2 regions of the Salinicola endophyticus genome follow, and region 1 is predicted to be linked to the other one. Evidence: predicted binding sites of a transcription regulator. Region 1 holds the regulator's gene; the other holds the start of a gene.

What was found. The regulator LexA, encoded in region 1, represses DNA repair genes until DNA is damaged. The targets are predictions, from matches to a motif close to TACTGTNTANNTANACAGTA.
Region 2: the regulator LexA is predicted to act here: its motif matches at 7,716-7,735, upstream of recN (DNA repair protein RecN).

The regions. Positions count from the first base shown of each region.
Region 1 is NZ_CP159578.1:2,366,291-2,376,398, forward strand. It holds gene ABV408_RS10700 (glycerophosphodiester phosphodiesterase) at 1-381, shown strand, start outside; gene ppsA (phosphoenolpyruvate synthase) at 501-2,873, opposite strand; gene ABV408_RS10710 (pyruvate, water dikinase regulatory protein) at 3,126-3,959, shown strand; gene ABV408_RS10715 (hypoxanthine-guanine phosphoribosyltransferase) at 4,067-4,639, opposite strand; gene nagZ (beta-N-acetylhexosaminidase) at 4,708-5,724, opposite strand; gene ABV408_RS10725 (TetR family transcriptional regulator) at 5,801-6,457, opposite strand; gene lexA (transcriptional repressor LexA) at 6,709-7,356, shown strand; gene dinB (DNA polymerase IV) at 7,369-8,430, shown strand; gene purU (formyltetrahydrofolate deformylase) at 8,465-9,313, opposite strand; gene ABV408_RS10745 (ribonuclease J) at 9,544-10,108, shown strand, end outside.
Region 2 is NZ_CP159578.1:272,561-282,668, reverse strand. It holds gene ABV408_RS01295 (NADH-ubiquinone oxidoreductase-F iron-sulfur binding region domain-containing protein) at 1-273, shown strand, start outside; gene fdhF (formate dehydrogenase subunit alpha) at 276-3,164, shown strand; gene ABV408_RS01285 (formate dehydrogenase subunit delta) at 3,201-3,464, shown strand; gene dnaJ (molecular chaperone DnaJ) at 3,581-4,729, opposite strand; gene dnaK (molecular chaperone DnaK) at 4,828-6,768, opposite strand; gene grpE (nucleotide exchange factor GrpE) at 6,891-7,514, opposite strand; gene recN (DNA repair protein RecN) at 7,771-9,444, shown strand; gene fur (ferric iron uptake transcriptional regulator) at 9,559-10,008, opposite strand.

The DNA of each region.
Region 1 (10,108 bases):
GGCATGGCCGACCACGTCGTGATCGCGTCGCTCTCGCCGTCAGTGGTGGCGCGGGTCAAACAGCTGGCGCCGGATATCCGCACCACCCTGTTCCTGCAGTTCATTCTACCCGGGGCGCTGGCGGAGACCCCCGCCGACATCATCGGTCTGCGCCACACCCAGGCCAACCCGAGCCTGCTGCGTACGCTGCACGGCAGCGGCCGTGGCGTGGCGGTGTGGACGGTGAACAGCCCCGGCGCCATGTCACGCTATATCGACATGGGGGTCGACAACATCATCACCGACCGTCCCGAAGCGCTAAGCGCCCTGCTCGCCGAGCGCCGCGACATGTCCGATGGCGAGCTGCTGCTGGTCAAGCTGCGCAACTGGCTACGCTCATGACACCCGCTCATGACACCACGACGCCCATGCAAACGGGGCACTCGTGAACGCAAAAGCCGGTGCGATCGCTCGCACCGGCTTGGGTGACGCCACCTCGCGCAGCGAGGCCTGGCTGGCAATCAGCCGAGGGTTTCGCCGGCCAGCATGAACCAGGTCTCGAGCACCGCGTCGGGGTTGAGCGAGACGGAATCGATACCCTGCTCCATTAGCCACTTGGCCAGTTCGGGATGATCCGAGGGGCCCTGGCCGCAGATACCGACGTACTTGCCCTGGGCCTTGCACGCCTGGATCGCCATCGACAGCAGCTTCTTCACCGCCGGGTCACGCTCGTCGAAGAGGTGGGCGATGATACCCGAATCGCGGTCGAGCCCGAGGGTGAGCTGGGTCAGGTCGTTGGAGCCGATCGAGAAGCCATCGAAGTACTCGAGGAACTCATCCGCCAGCAGCGCATTGGCCGGCAGCTCGCACATCATGATCACTTTGAGATGATTCTCGCCGCGCTTGAGCCCGTTGGCCTCGAGCAGCTCGACCACCCCCTTGGCCTCCGCCGGGGTACGCACGAAAGGCACCATGATCTCGACGTTGTCCAGCCCCATCTCGTCGCGCACGCGCTTGAGCGCCTGACACTCCAGCTCGAAACAGGGGCGGAAGTCGTCGGAGAGATAGCGTGAAGCGCCGCGGAAGCCGAGCATCGGGTTCTCTTCGCCCGGCTCGTAGAGCTTGCCGCCGATCAGATTCTCGTACTCGTTGGACTTGAAGTCCGACAGCCGCACGATCACCCGCTTGGGGTAGAACGACGCCGCCAGGGTCGAGATGCCCTCGACCAGCCGGTCGACGTAGAAGCTGACCGGATCGGCATAGCCGGCGGTGCGCAGATCGATGGTCTGCTTGAGGTCGCTGGAGAGCTTGTCGTAGTCCATCAGCGCCCGCGGGTGCACGCCGATCATGCGATTGATGATGAACTCCAGCCGCGCCAGCCCGACGCCCGCATTGGGCAGCCCGGCGAAGGCGAAGGCGCGATCGGGGTTGCCCACGTTCATCATGATCTTGAACGGGATATCCGGCATGCTGTCGACGCTGGTGGCCCGGCACTCGAATTCGAGCTTGCCGTTGTAGACATGGCCGGTATCGCCCTCGGCGCAGGAGACGGTGACCTCGAAACCGTCCTCGAGCAGCTCGGTGGCATCGCCGCAGCCCACCACCGCGGGGATGCCCAGCTCGCGGGCGATGATCGCCGCGTGGCAGGTACGTCCGCCGCGGTTGGTGACGATCGCCGAGGCGCGCTTCATGATCGGCTCCCAGTCGGGATCGGTCATGTCGGTCACCAGCACGTCGCCGTTCTGCACCTTGTGCATCTCTTCCGGCGATGCCACCAGCCGGACCTTGCCCTGGCCGATACGCTGACCGATGGCGCGGCCGTCGACCAGCACGCGCCCCTTCTCCTTGAGGGTGAAGCGCTCGAGGGTGCCGGCATCCTGATTGGAGACCACGGTCTCGGGCCGCGCCTGGACGATATAGAGCCGGCCGTCGTCGCCGTCGCGCGCCCACTCGATGTCCATCGGGCGGCCGTAATGCTGCTCGATGGTCACTGCCTGACGCGCCAGCGCCATGACGTCGTCGTCACTCAGACAGAAGCGCTGGCGGTCGGCATGTGCGACATCCACGGTCTTGACCGAGCGCCCGGCGGCGGCGTCCTCGGTGTAGACCATCTTGATCCGCTTGGAACCCAGCGTACGCCGCAGCACCGCCGGCCGGCCGGCGGCCAGGGTCGGCTTGTGCACGTAGAACTCGTCGGGGTTGACCGCCCCCTGCACCACGGTTTCGCCCAGACCCCAGGCGCCGGTCACGAAGACCGCGCCGCGATAGCCGGACTCGGTATCCAGGGTGAACATCACACCGCTGGCGGCGGTCTCGGAGCGCACCATCTTCTGCACCCCGGCGGAGAGCGCCACGTTCTCGTGGGCGTAACCACGGTGCACGCGGTAGGAGATGGCACGGTCGTTGAACAGCGAGGCGAACACTTCGTGCACCGCGCGCTTGACGTTGTCGAAGCCGTCGATATTGAGGAAGGTCTCCTGCTGGCCGGCGAAGGAGGCATCGGGCAGATCCTCCGCAGTGGCCGAGGAGCGCACCGCCACCTTGAGCTGCGGATAGCGCGCCTGCAGGGTCTGGTAGGCATCCGCCAGCGCCGCCTCGAAAGCCGGCGGCAGCGGCGTATCGATCACCCAGCCGCGAATCTTTTCGCCGACCTTGGCCAGCGTCTCGGTGTCGTCGACGTCCAGCGTGGCGAGTTCGGCATTGATACGGTCGTTGAGCCCTTCGTGCTTGAGGAATTCGCGGTAGGCATGTGCCGTGGTGGCAAAGCCGCCCGGCACGGTGACGCCGGCATCGGCCAGATTCGAAATCATCTCGCCGAGGGAGGCGTTCTTGCCGCCAACCCGCTCGACATCGCCCATACCCAGCTGATCGAAAGTGATGATGAAGGGTTCCAAGGTCCTCTCCTGCTCGTTTCGGCTGACGTTGCGGCACGTCCTCTGCGCCTCGCTGGAGCCAGAAGCTAACAGCCGCCCCCGGGCTGCGCCAGCAGTTTAAGGGCGTAGGGTTTGGAGTATTTCTACAAGAATCCGGTCTTTTCCACGGTTCTTGTAGTCAGCCGAGGAATTCGCGACGGAGTCGTCACAAGTGGTTGCCTGAACAGGAAATCCGGGTCGACAATGGCCTATCGACGCCGAGGAAAGCCCACCATGACACGCACCGCCTTCTTCATCTCGGATGGCACCGGGATCACCGCCGAGACACTGGGACGCAGCCTGCTGTCGCAGTTCGAGAATACCGACTTCCACCTGGTCACCAAGCCGTATATCGACACCCTGGACAAGGCGCGCTCGCTGGTCGGCATGATCGAGGTCACCGCGGAGCGTGACGGCGTGCGCCCGATCGTCATCGATACCATCGTCGACCAGTCGGTGCGCGCGATCGTTGCCGAGGCGCCGGCGTTCATGGTCGATATCTTCTCGACCTTCCTCGCCCCGCTGGAGGAGGAACTGGCGACCCACTCCACCTACACCGTCGGCCGCGCCCATGCCATGGGGCGAGACGATGTCTACATGCACCGTATCGACGCCGTGAACTTCGCCCTCGATAACGACGACGGGGCACGCACCCATCAGTACGAGGAGGCGGACATCATCCTGGTCGGGGTGTCGCGCTGTGGCAAGACGCCCACGTCGCTCTATCTGGCGCTGCAGTTCGGTATCCGCGCCGCCAACTATCCGCTGACCGAGGACGACCTCGACGAGAACGGCATTCTGGCCCTGCCGGCATCGCTGGCCAAGCACCGCCACAAGCTGTTCGGGCTGACCATCGATGTCAGGCGCCTGGCCGCGATCCGTACCGAACGCCGCCCCAACAGCCGCTACTGTTCAATGGACCAGTGCATGCAGGAGATCGAGCAGGCCGAAGCGCTCTATCGGCGCCAGAACATCCCGTTCATCGATACCACGCGCTTCTCGATCGAAGAGATTTCCACGCGCATGATGAACGAGACGGGCTTACAACGACGCTTCAGCCCGCGCTAGCGGCAACGGCGGGACGCGGAGCAGAGCGCGGGACGCAGGAGATAGAGGCAGCGGCGGCAGCGGGCCGCGATGGAAAGCGGCAGCAGCGTGGCACGCTGCTTCCAGGGTTACAGGTTCTTGGGCGCGAAGATACCGGGGGCGTTGCGCCAGTAGCCCTTGTAGTCCATGCCGAAGCCGAACACGTAGCGGTCGACCACTTCCAGACCACAGTAGGTCGCCTTGAGATTCGGCGAAGCCTTGCGATCGTGCTGCTTGTCGACCAGCACCGCGGTGGAGAGACTCGCTGCGCCCGCCTCACGGCAGTAGTCGAGAATCGCCGCCAGGGTCGCCCCCTCGTCGAGAATGTCATCGACGATCACCACATGGCGCCCGGCCATGGGGATCTCCGGCGAGACCCGCCAGAACAGCTCACCGCCACGGAGCCCGCCGCGATAGCGGGTGGCGTGGAGATAGTCGACCTCGAGCGGGAACCCGAGCCGGGTCAACAGATGCCCCGTCGTGATCAGACCGCCGTTCATCACGCAGTAGAACACCGGCAGCTTGTCGCCGAGATCGCGGGTGATCGCCGCGGCCATCCGGTCGAGGGCCTGCTCTACCTGGGCCTGGTCGATCAGACAGTCGGCGTTGTCCATGACCTCCTGCATCGAGTTCAGCGCGTCGGGGGGCGTAGATTGAGTCATCGTATTCCGTATCAATAGCAGTGGGCGGCAACCGGCAGGGCCGGCGCCGCCTGGGGACAGAGGGCGGATCACTCCGCCTCGTTGAGGGCTTCCAAGCGGGCGTGGGTACGCCGCCAGCGCGAGATCACCGCCAGCGACTCGAGGCTCGGCCGGGCGCGGGCGTAACGCAGCTTGGCGATCCGCGGCGCCTGGCGTCCGCTGCACGCATCCACCACCTCCCGCGCCGCTGCGGGGTCATTGCAGATCACCGCCATGTCGCAGCCGGCGGCCCAGGCCGCCTCGGCGCGCGCCGCCGGCGTTCCGGCAGCGTGGGCCGCCGCCATGGTCAGGTCGTCGGAGAAGATCGCCCCCTTGAAGCCGAGCTCTTCGCGCAGCAGCCCCAGCCAGCTGGGCGAAAAGCCCGCCGGGCGCTCGTCGAAGGCAGGAAAGATCACATGCGCCGGCATCACCGCATCGAGCTTGCTCGCCAGCCGCGCAAACGGCACCAGATCGTGCGCGCGCAGCGCCTCCAGCGAGCGCGGATCCCGGGCCACCGCATGGTGCGAATCCTGACGCGCCCCGCCATGGCCGGGAAAGTGCTTGCCGATGGCGACCATGCCGGCATCGTGCAGGCCATCGATGAAGGCACCGGCCAGCGCCGCGACCACCTCCGGGTCGGGCGAGAAGCTGCGCGAGCCGATCGCCGGCGACTGGTCATCGTCGAGGTCGAGCACCGGGGCGAAGGTCAGGTCGAAACCGCACGCGGCCATCTCCATGCCCAGCAGCCAACCGGTGTCCAGAGCCAGGGCCAGCGCGGCCTCCGGCGCCTCGGCGAATTGCCGCCCCAGGGTCGCCATCGGCGGCAGCCGGGTCACGCCCTGCTTGAGCCGCTGCACGCGCCCGCCCTCCTGGTCGATGGCGACCAGCAGGTCCGGGCGGCAAGCGCGAATCTCACCGATCAGCGCCTGGGTGGTGCCTGCATCCGGGGTGTTGCGCGCAAACAGGATGACGCCCCCGACCTCGGGACGGGACAGCAGCCGCCGCTCCTCCTCGCGCAGTCGAGTGCCCTCGACGTCCAGCATTACCGGACCCAGCGGTTGTGTCATAGCCGTTACCTGAAACCGTGAAGCGCCCGATTCTAGACGACCCGCCGGCGTCATGACAGAGGTCGGCACTGCGGCGTCAGCTCGCTGCCGCCTCCGGCGGCTCCAGCGGTGCCAGCATGCCCGCCGCTACCACCGGCTTGAGTCGTCGGATCAGATCGCGCACGGTGACATGCTCGTGATACTCGTTGTCGGCGATATCGCGCAGCGCATCCAGTCCGGAGAGCGTGAATACCACGGTCCCGAGCATGAAGTGGAGGCGCCAGAAGCGCTCCGCCTCCGGCAACCCGGGCGTGGCCAGACGCAGGCAGGCGACGAAGCGGTGGAAGGTTTCGCCATAGTGCGCCTGGATATAGCGTCGCAGATGCCCCTGGGCCTGGGTATAGGCGAGTCCCAGGAGCTTCATGAAGATCTTGAGACTGTGGCGCTCCGCCGGTACCTCGAGCACGCTCTCGGCCAGGCGCTCGAGCAGCACCTCGAGGGGGATGGCCTGCCCGCCATAGTGACGCTCGAGCCCGTCGAGCGCGTGATTGAGGCGCTCGGAGAAGGGGTCGAGATAGCGCGCGAAGACCGCCTGGATCAGCGCCTTCTTGGAGCCGAAATGATAGTTGACCGCCGCCAGATTGACCTTGGCCCGGGTGGTGATGTTGCGCAGCGACGTCTCGGCGAACCCCTTCTCGGCGAACAACACCTCGGCGGTGTCGAGAATGCGGGTCACAGTGTCGGACTGAGCCATGGACTACCTCTTTCCTGTCGATATCGGCGGCTGTTCACGGGCATCGAACCTGCCGGCCAACGCCTGTCGAATCAGCTAAAAAACGCCTGTTTGAAACGCTTTCGAATCTAACCACCCCCGGCGCCACGGCACAATCGCGGCAAACGTCGAAGGCGCTCTGCGCTTTGCCCCCTTTCCCTGCCCAGCAGGACTGGATACAATTCCAGACTGTATACATGACCACGCCCTGACAGGCCCCGGGGAGACGCCCAATGTCGAGACCGCTCACCGCCCGGCAGCAGAACGTCTACGATTTCATCGTCAAGACGATGACCGAGTTCGGCTATCCACCCACCCGCGCCGAGATCGCCAAGGCGCTGGGATTCCGCTCTCCCAATGCCGCCGAGGAGCACCTGCGTGCGCTCGATCGCAAGGGTGTGATCCGCATGATTCCGGGGACATCCCGCGGGATCCGTCTGCCCGCTGCGGCCGGCACCCCGGAACCCACCGACCCCGCCGAAACCGGCCTGCCGATCGTGGGCAACGTCGCCGCCGGTAGCCCGATTCTCGCCGCCGAGCACATCGACCGCTACTGCCCGCTGCCGGCGGACTACTTCGCCCCCAGGGCCGACTACCTGCTGCGTGTGCGCGGGCTGTCGATGAAAGACATCGGCATCCTCGATGGCGACCTGCTCGCCGTGCATCGCACCCAGGAAGTGCGCGACGGCCAGATCGTGGTCGCCCGGCTCGATGACGAGGTCACGGTCAAACGCTTCCACCGGCACGGGCGCCGCGTCACCCTGCTGGCGGAAAACGCCGACTTCGCCCCCATCGAGGTCGACCTGGAACATCAGCAGCTGGATATCGAGGGTCTCGGCGTAGGCATCATCCGCGGCGGCAACGGCCTGGGCCTGCAGTAGACGCCAGCGGCCATGCGCAAGATCCTCCACGCGGACTGCGACTGCTTCTACGCCGCGGTGGAAATGCGCGACGACCCCAGGCTACGCGACCTGCCGCTGGCGATCGGCGGCAGTGCCGACAAGCGCGGGGTCATCGCCACCTGCAACTACCCGGCCCGGCGCTACGGCATCCATTCGGCGATGCCCACCGCACGCGCCCTGCGCCTGTGCCCCGAGCTCAAGCTGCTGAAGCCCGACTTCGATCGCTACCGCCGCGTCTCGCATGACATTCAAGCGGTATTCCACGAGCTGACCCCGCTGGTGGAGCCGCTCTCTCTCGACGAAGCCTATCTCGACGTCAGCGAGGTCACCCGTTTCCAGGGCAGCGCGACCTGGATGGCGCACTGGCTCAAGCAGGAAGTGCTCGCGCGTACCGGCATCGTGGTCTCGGTGGGCGTGGCGCCCAACAAGTTCCTGGCCAAGATCGCCAGCGACTGGGACAAGCCGGATGGCCTGTTCGTGATTCCCCCCGCACAGATGGCAAGCTTCATCGAGGGGCTGGCGGTCGACAAGCTGCACGGGGTCGGTCCTGCCACCGCCGCCAAGCTGGAGGGGCTCGGCATCGCTACCTGTGCCGAACTGCGCGCCCGGCCGCTGGAGCAGTTGCTCGACGCTTTCGGCAAGTTCGGCCAGCGCCTGCACGAGCTGGCCCACGGCATCGACGACCGCCCGGTCAACGTCACCCGCGAGCGCAAGTCGGTCAGCGTCGAGACCACCTACGACAGCGATCTGCCGGACCTCGCCCAGTGCCACCAGGCACTGGCACCGCTGATCGCGCGTCTCGACGAACGCCTGGCCCGCCATGGCAATCCCGACATCGGCAAGCAGTTCGTCAAGGTGCGCTTTCACGACTTCACCAGCACCACCCAGGAGACCGGCGCCCGCGGCGTGATCCACGCGCGCTTCCACGAGCTGCTGGAGAGCGCCTGGCAGCGCGGCGGCCGCCCGGTGCGCCTGCTCGGGGTCGGCGTGCGCCTGGCGCCGGAGGCCGAACAGCGCCAGCTCAGTCTGTTCGACGGCGAGCAGCCGACCTGACGCCGCAGGCGCGACGCCGGCACCGCACAGGGGCTCAGGAGAAGACGACGGTCTTGTTGCCGTGGATCAGCACGCGGTCCTGCAGGTGCCAGCGCAGGCCACGGGCGAGCACCGCCTTCTCCACGTCACGCCCCAGCCGAACCAGGTCCTGGGGTGTATGGCAGTGCGACACCCGCTGAATGTCCTGCTCGATGATCGGCCCCGCGTCCAGCTCCTGAGTGACGTAGTGGCAGGTCGCACCGATCAGCTTGACCCCGCGCTCGAACGCCTGGTGGTAAGGCTTGGCGCCGGCGAAGGACGGTAGAAAGCTGTGGTGGATATTGATGATGCGCCCGGCGTAGCGCTCGCACAGCGCCGGCGGCAGGATCTGCATGTAACGTGCCAGCACCACGCTGTCGGCTTCGGCCGCATCGATCAGCCGCTCGACCTCGGCGAACGCGGGGGCCTTGTCGGCGGGGTCGACGCTCACCCGATGGAAGTCGATGCCGTGCCACTCGACGAGCGCGCGCAGGTCGTCGTGGTTGGAGATCACGCAGGGAATATCGCAATCGAGCTCCCCCGCCGACCAGCGGTAGAGCAGGTCGACCAGACAGTGCGACTCACGCGAGACCATCAGCACCACGCGCTGACGCCGGCTGGCGTCGCTCAGCCGCCAATCCATCGCGAACTCACGGGCGATGGTCTCGAACTCGGCCCGGAAGGCCGCGGCGCCCAGCGCCTCCGATTGAATGTCGTAGCGCATGAAAAAGCGCCCGTTATCCAGGTCGGAGTGCTGGTTGGCCTCGATGATGGAGCCCCCCTGGGCGGCGATGAAGCCCGAGACCCGGGACACGATCCCGACCCGGTCGGGGCAGGAGACGATCAAACGATAATTGTGCGGCATAACTCACGCTGACAGGGTCGATGAAACGAAAAGTCGCCGCGCACCGAGAGGAGGCGACGACGCAACCTGCCTCGGTAGCGGCGGCACGACGCCCGCCGCGATCGGGGCGGCGACATTGTACCCGATTCACCGTGGCTGCGACGCTCGCCGTTGCGTGGTCCGATCCCGGTTTGAGCGGGCCGAGAGCGATGCCTTATAGTGAGCCGAGACTTTTCCCGTTAAGGAAGCCGATGTTTCGTCCGCGCGCGCAGATTCGCCCCCGTACCTATCCGCCTCTGCTGTTTCATCCGTTGGGCGGCTGCGGTGAAATCGGCATGAACCTCTCGCTCTATGGCTACGACGATCACTGGATCGCGGTCGACTGCGGCATGATGATCCGCCAGGATCTACCCGACGCACCGCTGCAGATTCCCGATGTGGCCCACCTGGCGGCAGAGGGCATGATCCCCGAGGCGGTGTTCATCACCCATGGCCATGAGGACCATATCGGCGCCCTGGCCTGGATCTGGCCCCACTGGGGTTGCCCGGTCTATGCCACGCCGCTGGCGATCGAGATGCTGCGCGCCAAGTTCCTCGAGCGCGGTCTGCGCACCGATGCACTGTGCCCGGTGACGCCCGGCAGCAGCGTCGAGCAGACACCCTTCAAGGTCGGCTTCGTGGCGGTCACCCACTCCATTCCCGAGAGCTGCGCGCTGGCGATCGAGACGCCCGGGGCGCGCGTGCTGCATACCGGCGACTGGAAGCTCGATCCGGCGCCGCTGATCGGCCCGCCGATCGATTCGCGCCCCTTCGAGC
Region 2 (10,108 bases), 2.1 Mb from region 1:
CAGGCGCGCTTCGCCATGGAGTTCTGCGCGGTGGAGTCCTGCGGCAAGTGCACGCCGTGCCGGATTGGCGCCGTGCGCGGCGTCGAGGTGATCGACCGTATCCGTGCCGGCGACGCTGCCGACGAAAATCTGGTCCTGCTCGCCGACCTGTGCGAGACCATGGTGGACGGTTCGCTGTGTGCCATGGGGGGTATGACCCCCTTCCCGGTGCAGAGCGTGATGAAGCACTTTCCCGATGACCTGACCCGGCCCCAGGCCGAAGGCGGGAGGTAAGCATGTTGCAATATTTCGAACCCGACGCATCCCACGCCGCCCAGTTCGCCCGCGACCTGGGCACCCCGGCGCGTTTCTCCGAGACGCAGGTGGCGCTGACCATCGACGGCCACAGCATCAGCGTGCCCGAAGGCACCTCGGTGCTGCGCGCCGCGGCGCTCGCCGGCATCACCATTCCCAAGCTGTGCGCCTCGGACAACCTCGAAGCGTTCGGCTCGTGCCGCCTGTGCGCGGTGGAGATCGAGGGCCGCCGCGGCCTGCCGGCCTCCTGCACCACGCCGGTCAGCGAGGGCATGGCAGTCACCACCCAGAATGCTCGGCTGGCCAAGCTGCGTCGCAACGTGATGGAGCTCTACATCTCCGATCACCCGCTGGACTGCCTGACCTGCCCCGCCAACGGTGACTGCGAACTACAGGACATGGCCGGCGCGGTGGGCCTGCGCGAGGTGCGCTACGGTTTCGAGGGGGCCAATCATCTCGACGCCGAGACCGACGCCTCCAACCCCTACTTCAGCTTCGACCCCAGCAAGTGCATCGTCTGCTCGCGCTGCGTGCGCGCCTGCAACGAGGTCCAGGGCACCTTCGCCCTGACCATCGAGGGGCGCGGCTTCGACTCCAAGGTCGCCGCCGGGCAGAACGAGCCGTTCATGGACTCCGAATGCGTCTCCTGCGGCGCCTGCGTGCAGGCCTGCCCCACCTCGACGCTGATGGAGAAGAGCGTGATCGAGCAGGGCGTGCCCGAGCACAGCGTGGTCACCACCTGCGCCTACTGCGGCGTCGGCTGCTCCTTCGAGGCGCAGATGAAGGGCGATCAGCTGGTGCGCATGGTGCCCTACAAGGGCGGTGACGCGAACCACGGCCACTCCTGCGTCAAGGGTCGCTTCGCCTTCGGCTACGCCACCCACAAGGATCGCATCAAGGAGCCGATGATCCGCGACTCGATCGATCAGCCGTGGCGTGCGGTCTCATGGGAAGAGGCGATCGGTTTCGCCGCTCGGCGTCTGCGCGAGATCCAGACCCAGTACGGACGCGAAAGCGTCGGCGGCATCACCTCCTCCCGCTGCACCAACGAGGAGACCTATCTGGTGCAGAAGCTGATCCGCGCCGCCTTCGGCAACAACAACACCGATACCTGTGCGCGGGTATGCCACTCGCCCACCGGCTACGGGCTGAAGACCACTCTGGGCGAATCCGCCGGTACCCAGACCTTCGATTCGGTGATGAAGGCCGACACCATCCTGGTGATCGGCGCCAACCCCACCGACGCCCACCCGGTGTTCGCCTCGCAGATGAAGCGCCGCCTGCGCCAGGGCGCGACGCTGATCGTCGCCGACCCGCGGCGGATCGACCTGCTCAAGACACCCCACGGCGGCAAGAGCCTGCACCTGCCGCTCAAGCCCGGCACCAACGTGGCGCTGGTCAATGCCCTGGCCCACGTGGTGGTCACCGAGGGGCTGGAGGATCACGACTTCATCGCACGGCGCTGTGAAGACGGCGCCTACCAGCAGTGGCGCGACTTCATCAGCGAGCCGCGCAATGCCCCCGAGGCGCTGGAAGCCGAGACCGGCGTCGCGGCGGCCACGGTCCGCGAGGCCGCCCGCGCCTATGCCACCGCCGGCAACGGGGCGATCTACTACGGCCTCGGCGTGACCGAGCACAGCCAGGGCTCGACCATGGTGATGGGCATCGCCAACCTCGCCATGGCCACCGGCAACATCGGCCGCGAAGGGGTCGGCGTCAACCCGCTGCGCGGTCAGAACAACGTCCAGGGCTCCTGCGACATGGGCTCCTTCCCGCATGAGCTGCCCGGCTACCAGCACGTCGCCGACCCGGCGGTGCGCGAGAAGTTCGAGGCGGTCTGGCACACCCCGCTGGACGACGAGCCGGGGCTGCGCATCCCCAACATGTTCGACGCTGCGATCGCCGGCACCTTCAAGGCGCTCTACGTGCAGGGCGAGGATATCGCCCAGTCGGACCCCAACACCCAGCACGTGGAGTCGGCGCTGCGCTCGCTGGACTGCCTGATCGTGCAGGACATCTTCCTCAACGAGACCGCCAAGTACGCCCACGTGCTGCTGCCGGGAGCCACCTTCCTCGAGAAGAACGGCACCTTCACCAACGCCGAGCGGCGCATCAACCGGGTGCGCCGGGTGATGCCGCCGGTGGCCGGCAAGGAAGACTGGGAGGTCACCCAGGACCTGGCCAACGCCCTGGGCTACCCGATGCACTACACCCATCCGTCCGAGATCATGGACGAGATCGCCAGCCTCACGCCGACCTTCACCGGGGTCAGCTACGCCAAGCTGGAGAAACTCGGCAGCATCCAGTGGCCGTGCAACGATGCCTTCCCCGACGGCACGCCGACCATGCACGCGCTGGACTTCCCCATCGGCAAGGGACACTTCGCGATCACCGAGTACGTCGCCACCGAGGAGCGCACCAGCCGCCGCTACCCGCTGCTGCTGACCACCGGGCGTATCCTCAGCCAGTACAACGTGGGTGCCCAGACGCGGCGCACCGCCAACAGCGCCTGGCATGCCGAGGACGTGCTCGAGATCCACCCCAGCGACGCCGAGCTGCGCGGTATCGCCGATGGCGACTGGCTGGGCATCAGCAGCCGCGTGGGCCAGACCGTGCTGCGCTGCCGTATCAGCGAGCGCATGGCACCGGGGGTGGTCTACACCACCTTCCACCACCCCGGTAGCGGGGCCAACGTGATCACCACCGACAACTCCGACTGGGCCACCAACTGCCCCGAGTACAAGGTGACTGCGGTCCAGGTGGAGAAGGTGTCGCAGCCCTCGTCGTGGCAGCAGCACTTCCAGCACTTCGACGCGCGCCAGCAGCACTATCTGGCCGCCGCCGACGACGCCCCGGCCGCGCTCAAGTGAGCGCGGCAGGATTCGACCAACCGGGGAGAGACGGACATGAGCGATAACACGGCGTCGCTGATCAAGATGATCAATCAGATCAGCCTCAACAACCGCCATCACGGCGACGATGCCCAGGCGGCCGAACAGGTCGCCACCCATCTCAAGAAGTTCTGGGCGCGCCCCATGAAGCGCGACATCATCGCCTACGCCGACGAGGACGGCAGCCAGCTCGATCCGGTGTCGAAGCTGGCCGTCGACCGGCTCAAGGCGCTCTCGAGTACGGTCAAGGACTGGGAGGAGACCTCGGACGCGGGCTAGCCGCCGCGATCTGCGGGTCGGCACGACAGCGCCACCAAGACATCGCCACCAAGACAAAGCCCCCGTCGGACGAATCCGGCGGGGGCTTTCTCATGGACCTGCGAGCGGCGCCGAGGTCAAGGCTTCATGTCTTCGAAGAAGCGTTTGACGCCGTCGAACCAGCCCTCTTTCTTGGGCGAGTGGCGGCTGGCACTGCCCAGGCTCTCCTGGAACTTGCGCAGCAGCTCTTTCTGCTCCTCGGAGAGATTGACCGGAGTCTCCACCACGACCTTGCACAGCAGGTCGCCGGCGGGGCCGCCGCGCACCGGTTTCACGCCCTTGCCGCGCAGCCGGAACAGCTTGCCGGTCTGGGTCTCGGCGGGGATCTTGAGCTTGACCCGGCCCTCCAGGGTCGGCACCTCGAGCTCGCCGCCCAGGGCAGCGTCGACGAAGTTGATCGGCACTTCGCAGTGCAGATGACGCCCGTCACGCTCGAAGATCGGGTGGGACTTGATATCGGCCTGGACGTAGAGGTCGCCCGCCGGCCCGCCGTTGAGCCCGGACTCGCCCTCGCCGTTGAGACGAATACGGTCGCCGGTATCCACCCCGGCGGGGATCTTCACCGACAGCGTGCGCGTCTCGCGTACACGGCCCTCGCCGTGGCACTTGCGGCACGGCACCTTGATCACCTGGCCGCTGCCGTGGCAGGTCGGGCAGGTCTGCTGCACGGCGAAGAAGCCCTGCTGCATGCGCACCTGACCCTGGCCGTGACAGGTCGGGCAGGTCTCCTTGCTGGAACCGGGCTCGGCGCCATTGCCGTCGCAGTGCTCGCACTCGACGTGGCGCGGTACGCGGATATCGACCGTGGTGCCGAAGACGGCATCCTCGAGATCGAGCTCCAGGTTGTAGCGCAGATCGCTGCCGCGCTGGGGCGCGTTGGGATTGCGCCGACCACCGCCGCCACCGAAGATATCGCCGAAGACATCGCCGAAGATATCGCTGAAACCACCGGCCCCGGCACCGCCGAAACCGCCGCCACCGAAACCGCCGCCGGCCTGGCCGTCGACCCCGGCATGACCGAACTGGTCGTAGGCCGCGCGCTTCTGGTCGTCGGACAGCACCTCGTAGGCATCGGAGACCTCGCGGAATTTCTCCGCCGCCTGCTGATCGTCCGGATTGCGATCCGGATGGTACTTCTGTGCCAGCCGGCGATAGGCCTTCTTGATCTCCTTGCCGTCGGCGCCCTTGTCGACGCCCAGCACTTCGTAGTAGTCACGCTTGGACATGACGTTGTTCGCCTCCGTATCGATGCCGTGCAAACGACAACGCGGGAGTCGTGTCTGGCTCCCGCGCTGCTGCCGTCACACGACGTCAGACGTCGTGATTATTGCTTTTTCCGATCGTCGTTGACTTCCTCGAACTCGGCGTCAACCACGTCATCCTCTTTCTTGCCGCTGGCCTGGGCGTCGTCGGCCTGGGCACCCGCTTCCTGATCGGCGCCTTCGCCCTGCTCGGCGTACATCTTCTGCGCCAGGTTGCCGGAGGCTTCGGTGAGCGCGTCGAGCTTGGCCTGGATGGCGTCCTTGTCGTCACCCTTGAGCGCTTCCTCGAGCTCGCCGATGGCGCTCTCGATCTTGCTCTTCTCGTCGGCGTCGACCTTGTCGCCGGCCTCTTCCAGCGTCTTGCGCGAGGCGTGGATCATGCCGTCGGCCTGGTTGCGCAGGGCGACCAGCTCTTCGAACTTCTTGTCCTCGGCCTCGTGCGCCTCGGCATCCTTGACCATCTGATCGATCTCTTCGTCGGAGAGACCGCTGGAGGACTTGATCACGATCGACTGCTCTTTGCCGGTCGCCTTGTCCTTGGCCGTGATGTTGAGGATACCGTTGGCATCGAGATCGAAGGCGACTTCGATCTGCGGCACGCCGCGCGGTGCCGGCGGAATGTCGGCGAGGTCGAAGCGGCCCAGCGACTTGTTCTGCGCCGCCTGCTTACGCTCACCCTGCAGCGCGTGAATGGTCACGGCCGTCTGGTTGTCTTCGGCGGTCGAGAAGGTCTGGGTCTTCTTGGTCGGGATCGTGGTGTTCTTCTCGATCAGCGGCGTCATCACGCCACCCAGGGTCTCGATGCCCAGCGTCAGCGGGGTCACGTCGAGCAGCAGCACGTCCTTGACGTCACCGCCGAGCACGCCGCCCTGAATCGCGGCACCCATGGCCACGGCTTCGTCCGGGTTGACGTCCTTGCGGGCGTCCTTGCCGAAGAACTCGGCGACCTTCTGCTGCACCATCGGCATGCGGGTCTGGCCGCCCACCAGGATGACGTCGTGGATCTCGCTGTTGGAGAGACCGGCGTCTTCCATGGCGGTCTTGCACGGACCCAGCGAGCGGCTGACCAGATCTTCGACCAGCGACTCGAGCTTGGCCCGGGTGACCTTGATCGCCAGGTGCTTGGGACCGGTGTTGTCGGCGGTGATGTAGGGCAGATTGACTTCGGTCTGCTGGGCCGAGGAGAGCTCGATCTTGGCCTTCTCGGCGGCTTCCTTCAGACGCTGCATGGCCAGGCTGTCACCGGACAGGTCGATGCCCGAATCGCTCTTGAACTGCTGCACCAGGTAGTCGATCAGCTTGAGGTCGAAGTCCTCGCCACCCAGGAAGGTGTCACCGTTGGTGGCCAGCACCTCGAACTGCTTCTCGCCGTCGACGTCGGCGACTTCGATGATCGAGATATCGAAGGTACCGCCGCCTAGGTCGTAGACCGCGATGGTACGGTCGCCGGTGGAACGATCCATGCCGTAGGCCAGCGCGGCTGCGGTCGGCTCGTTGATGATGCGCTTGACCTCGAGACCGGCGATACGGCCGGCGTCCTTGGTCGCCTGACGCTGGGAGTCGTTGAAGTAGGCCGGCACGGTGATGACCGCTTCGGTCACTTCTTCACCGAGATAGTCCTCGGCGGTCTTCTTCATCTTCTTGAGCACTTCCGCGCTGACCTGCGGCGGTGCCAGCTTCTTGTCGTTCACCTGCACCCAGGCGTCGCCGTTGTCGGCCTCGACGATGCGGTAAGGCACCATCTTGATGTCCTTCTGGACGACGTCGTCCTTGAACTTGCGGCCGATCAGGCGCTTGACGGCGTAGAGCGTGTTGGTCGGGTTGGTGACCGCCTGACGCTTGGCCGCCTGGCCGACCAGGGTCTCTCCGTCGTCGGTGTAGCCGATGATCGACGGCGTGGTGCGAGCGCCTTCGGCGTTCTCGATCACGCGAGTCTTGTCACCGTCGAGCACGGCGACGCAGGAGTTGGTCGTACCCAGGTCGATACCGATGATGCGTCCCATAATTCCTCACCTCTAACAATTCGTTGACGATTCGATACGTTGTCTTGGCGGCGCGTGTGGCGCGATTGACTGCTATCTGGGGGCTTTCGGGCGCCTTTCAAGCCCCGTCGGCCCAGATTGCGTCAGGCCGACTTGCTGACGATGACCATCGCCGGCCGCACCAGACGCCCGTTCAGGGTGTAACCCTTCTGCATCACATCCATGACCGTGTTGGGGTCGAGCTCCGGATTGGGCACCATGCTCATCGCTTCGTGGAACTGCGGATCGAACGGTTCACCCTGCGGGTCGATCTGCTCGACGCCGAACTTGGCGAGCACGTCGAGCTGCATCTTCAGAGTCATCGACACCCCCTCACGGTGGGTCTCGTCGACCTCCTGCATGCTCTCCAGCCCCTTTTCCAGACTGTCGACCACCGGCAGCAGCTCCTTGACGAACTTCTCCAGGGCGAACTTCCGAGCCTTCTCGGCATCCTGCTCGGCGCGCCGGCGGGCATTCTGGGCCTCGGCGGCGGCACGCATCGACTGATCCTTGGCCTCGGTGAGCGCCTGCTCCAGCTCTTCGACCCGCGCGGCCAGCACTTCTGCCTCGGGGTTGGCGTCGCCGCCGGTCTCGCCAGGCTCATGCTCGAGTTCGTCGGCAACCGCGTCGAGATCACCCTCGAGCGGCGCCTGGGTCGGCTGCGGTTCGCCGTCGCGCTCGGCGCGCTCGATCTCTTCGTCGACGGGCTTCTGCGGATCTCTGGCCATGAGTCTCTCCCGATATGGATGTAATGAAAGCACCAGTATAAAGACGGCGTCGGCGTCATCGACGCTCGCTATTGATATCCAAGTGACTTCCTATATGGGGCTGCCCGCGACGATCTCAAGCGTTGGCGCGCTTTACGTGAATGCCGGAACGCACCACCCGCCTTTCAGGCACCGCGGGGTGGATTGAAGCGTCGAACCGACTACTGTATAAACGAACAGACTACTGTATGGCCGCCATCGATCCTCGGGAGGCAGCATGCTGATCCAACTCGCCATTCGCGACTTCGCCATCGTCGACACCCTCGATCTGGAGTTCCAGTCCGGCATGACCGCCATCACCGGTGAGACCGGGGCGGGCAAGTCGATCCTGCTCGGCGCCCTCGGGCTCTGCCTGGGCGAACGCGCCGATGCCGGCGGCGTGCGTCATGGCGCCGAACGCGCCGATCTCAGCGCGCGCTTCGACCTCAGCGGCCGCGCCGAGGCGCGGGCCTGGCTCGCCGCGCGCGAACTGCCGAGCGAGGATTGCCTGCTACGCCGAGTGGTCACCGCTTCCGGACGCTCCAAGGCGTGGATCAACGGCCAGCCCTGCACCATCGCCGACCTGCGCGAGCTCGGCGAGTGTCTGATCGACGTCCACAGCCAGCATGCCCACCAGGCGCTGCTCAACGAGGAGACCCATCGCCGCCTGCTCGACGACGCCGCCGGCCAGCGCCGCGCGGTCGACGATCTGGCGGCGCTGTACCGCCAGTGGCAGAGCCTGCGCAAGCAGTATCGTCAGCGCAGCGAGAACGACGAGGAGCGCGAGGCCAAGCGCCAACTGCTGCGCTATCAGGTGGAGGAGCTGGATCAGCTGGCACTGCAGGCAGACGAACTGGAGGCACTGGAACAGGAGCAGGAGACCCTGGCGCATCTGGAGGAGACCCTGCGCGAGGCGCAGTTCGCCGCCGACTGCTGCGACCACGACGAAGGCGGTGCACTGGGCCTGCTACTGCAGGCACACACGCGCCTGTCGCGTGTGCCGGGCAGCGACCGCGGCAGCCTGGCGGAAGCGCTCGGCATGCTCGGTGATGCCCAGATCCAGCTCGAGGAGGCGGCCCGGGAGCTACACCACTTCGTCGAGTCCACCGAGCTCGATCCGCAAAGACTGGCTTGGGTCGACGAGCGCCTCGGCGAGATCCACCGCATTGCGCGCAAGCACCACGTCATGCCCGACGAGCTGGTCGCGCTGCACCAGCGCCTGAGCGCCGAGCTGGCCGATCTCGATGGCGGCGATGACGACCTCGACAGCCTGCGCGCGCGGCTTGAGGAGACGCGCCAGCACTACCGCGACGCCGCCCGCCAGATCAGCGAGGCGCGCCAGACCAGTGCCACCGAATTCGCCCGTCAGGTACAGGAGCAGCTCGCTTTCCTGGGCATGGAGAAGGCGCGCTTCGCGGTCGAGGTCACCCCGCTGGAGACGCCGCAGCCCCACGGGGTCGACCGCGTCAGCCTCTTGATCAGCGCCAACCCCGGCCAGCCGCCGCGGCCACTGGCCAAGGTCGCTTCCGGCGGCGAGCTCTCCCGCGTCAGCCTGGCGATCCAGGTAGTCGCGGCCAGCCACAGCACCCTGGCCACGCTGGTGTTCGACGAGGTCGATGTCGGCATCTCCGGCGCCACCGCCGAGATCGTCGGCCAGCTGCTGCGCCGGCTGGGCCAGAAAGCCCAGATCATGACCGTGACCCACCTGCCCCAGGTTGCCGCCCAGGCGCACCAGCACCTGCACATCGAAAAGCAGTCCAGCGACGAGGCCACCCGCACCCAGATGGCGCAGCTCGACGAAGCGGGCAGAGTGCGCGAGATCGCGCGCATGCTCGGCGGCGTCAAACTCTCGGAGCGCACCCTGGCCCACGCCCGCGAGATGCTGGCGGCGAGCCAGACCGGGGCGCACTGAGCATCGCCAGCGCCTCGCGAGCGCACTCACCACACTGCACACAACGCAAAACGCCGACCCCTGGGGGTCGGCGTTCTGGTGATATCGCTTGTGCCCTGCAGGCGGGCCAGGGAGTCACTTCTTGCTGCTGTCCTGGCGCGTCGCCTTGGAGCCGCGCGGGCGGACGTAAAGCACCAGCGCATGCTCGACCAGCTCGTAGCCGTGCTCTTCGACGATCTCACGCTGGCGCCGCTCGATCTCTTCGTCGTAGAACTCGACGATATCACCGGACTCCAGGTCCACCATGTGGTCATGGTGCTCTTCCTGGGTCATCTCGAACACGGCATGGCCGCCGTCGAAATTGTGACGCACCACCAGGCCAGCGGCCTCGAACTGAGTCAGCACACGGTATACGGTAGCGAGGCCGACGTCTTCTCCCGACTCCAGCAGCGCCTTGTAGACGTCCTCGGCGCTCATATGGAGCTCTTCTTCCATACGTGTCGCTTCGAGAATCTGCAGGATCTTGACACGCGGCAGAGTGACCTTGAGTCCCGCCTTGCGCAATTCTTGGTTTTCGTCTGCCATGGTCGCTCTTCGCAGTGGCGTCCCGTGTCGGGTATGATCAATCCACGCAACGATAGTGAAAGACGGACTCAAATGCAAAACCTGATCAGAACGGCCGTAC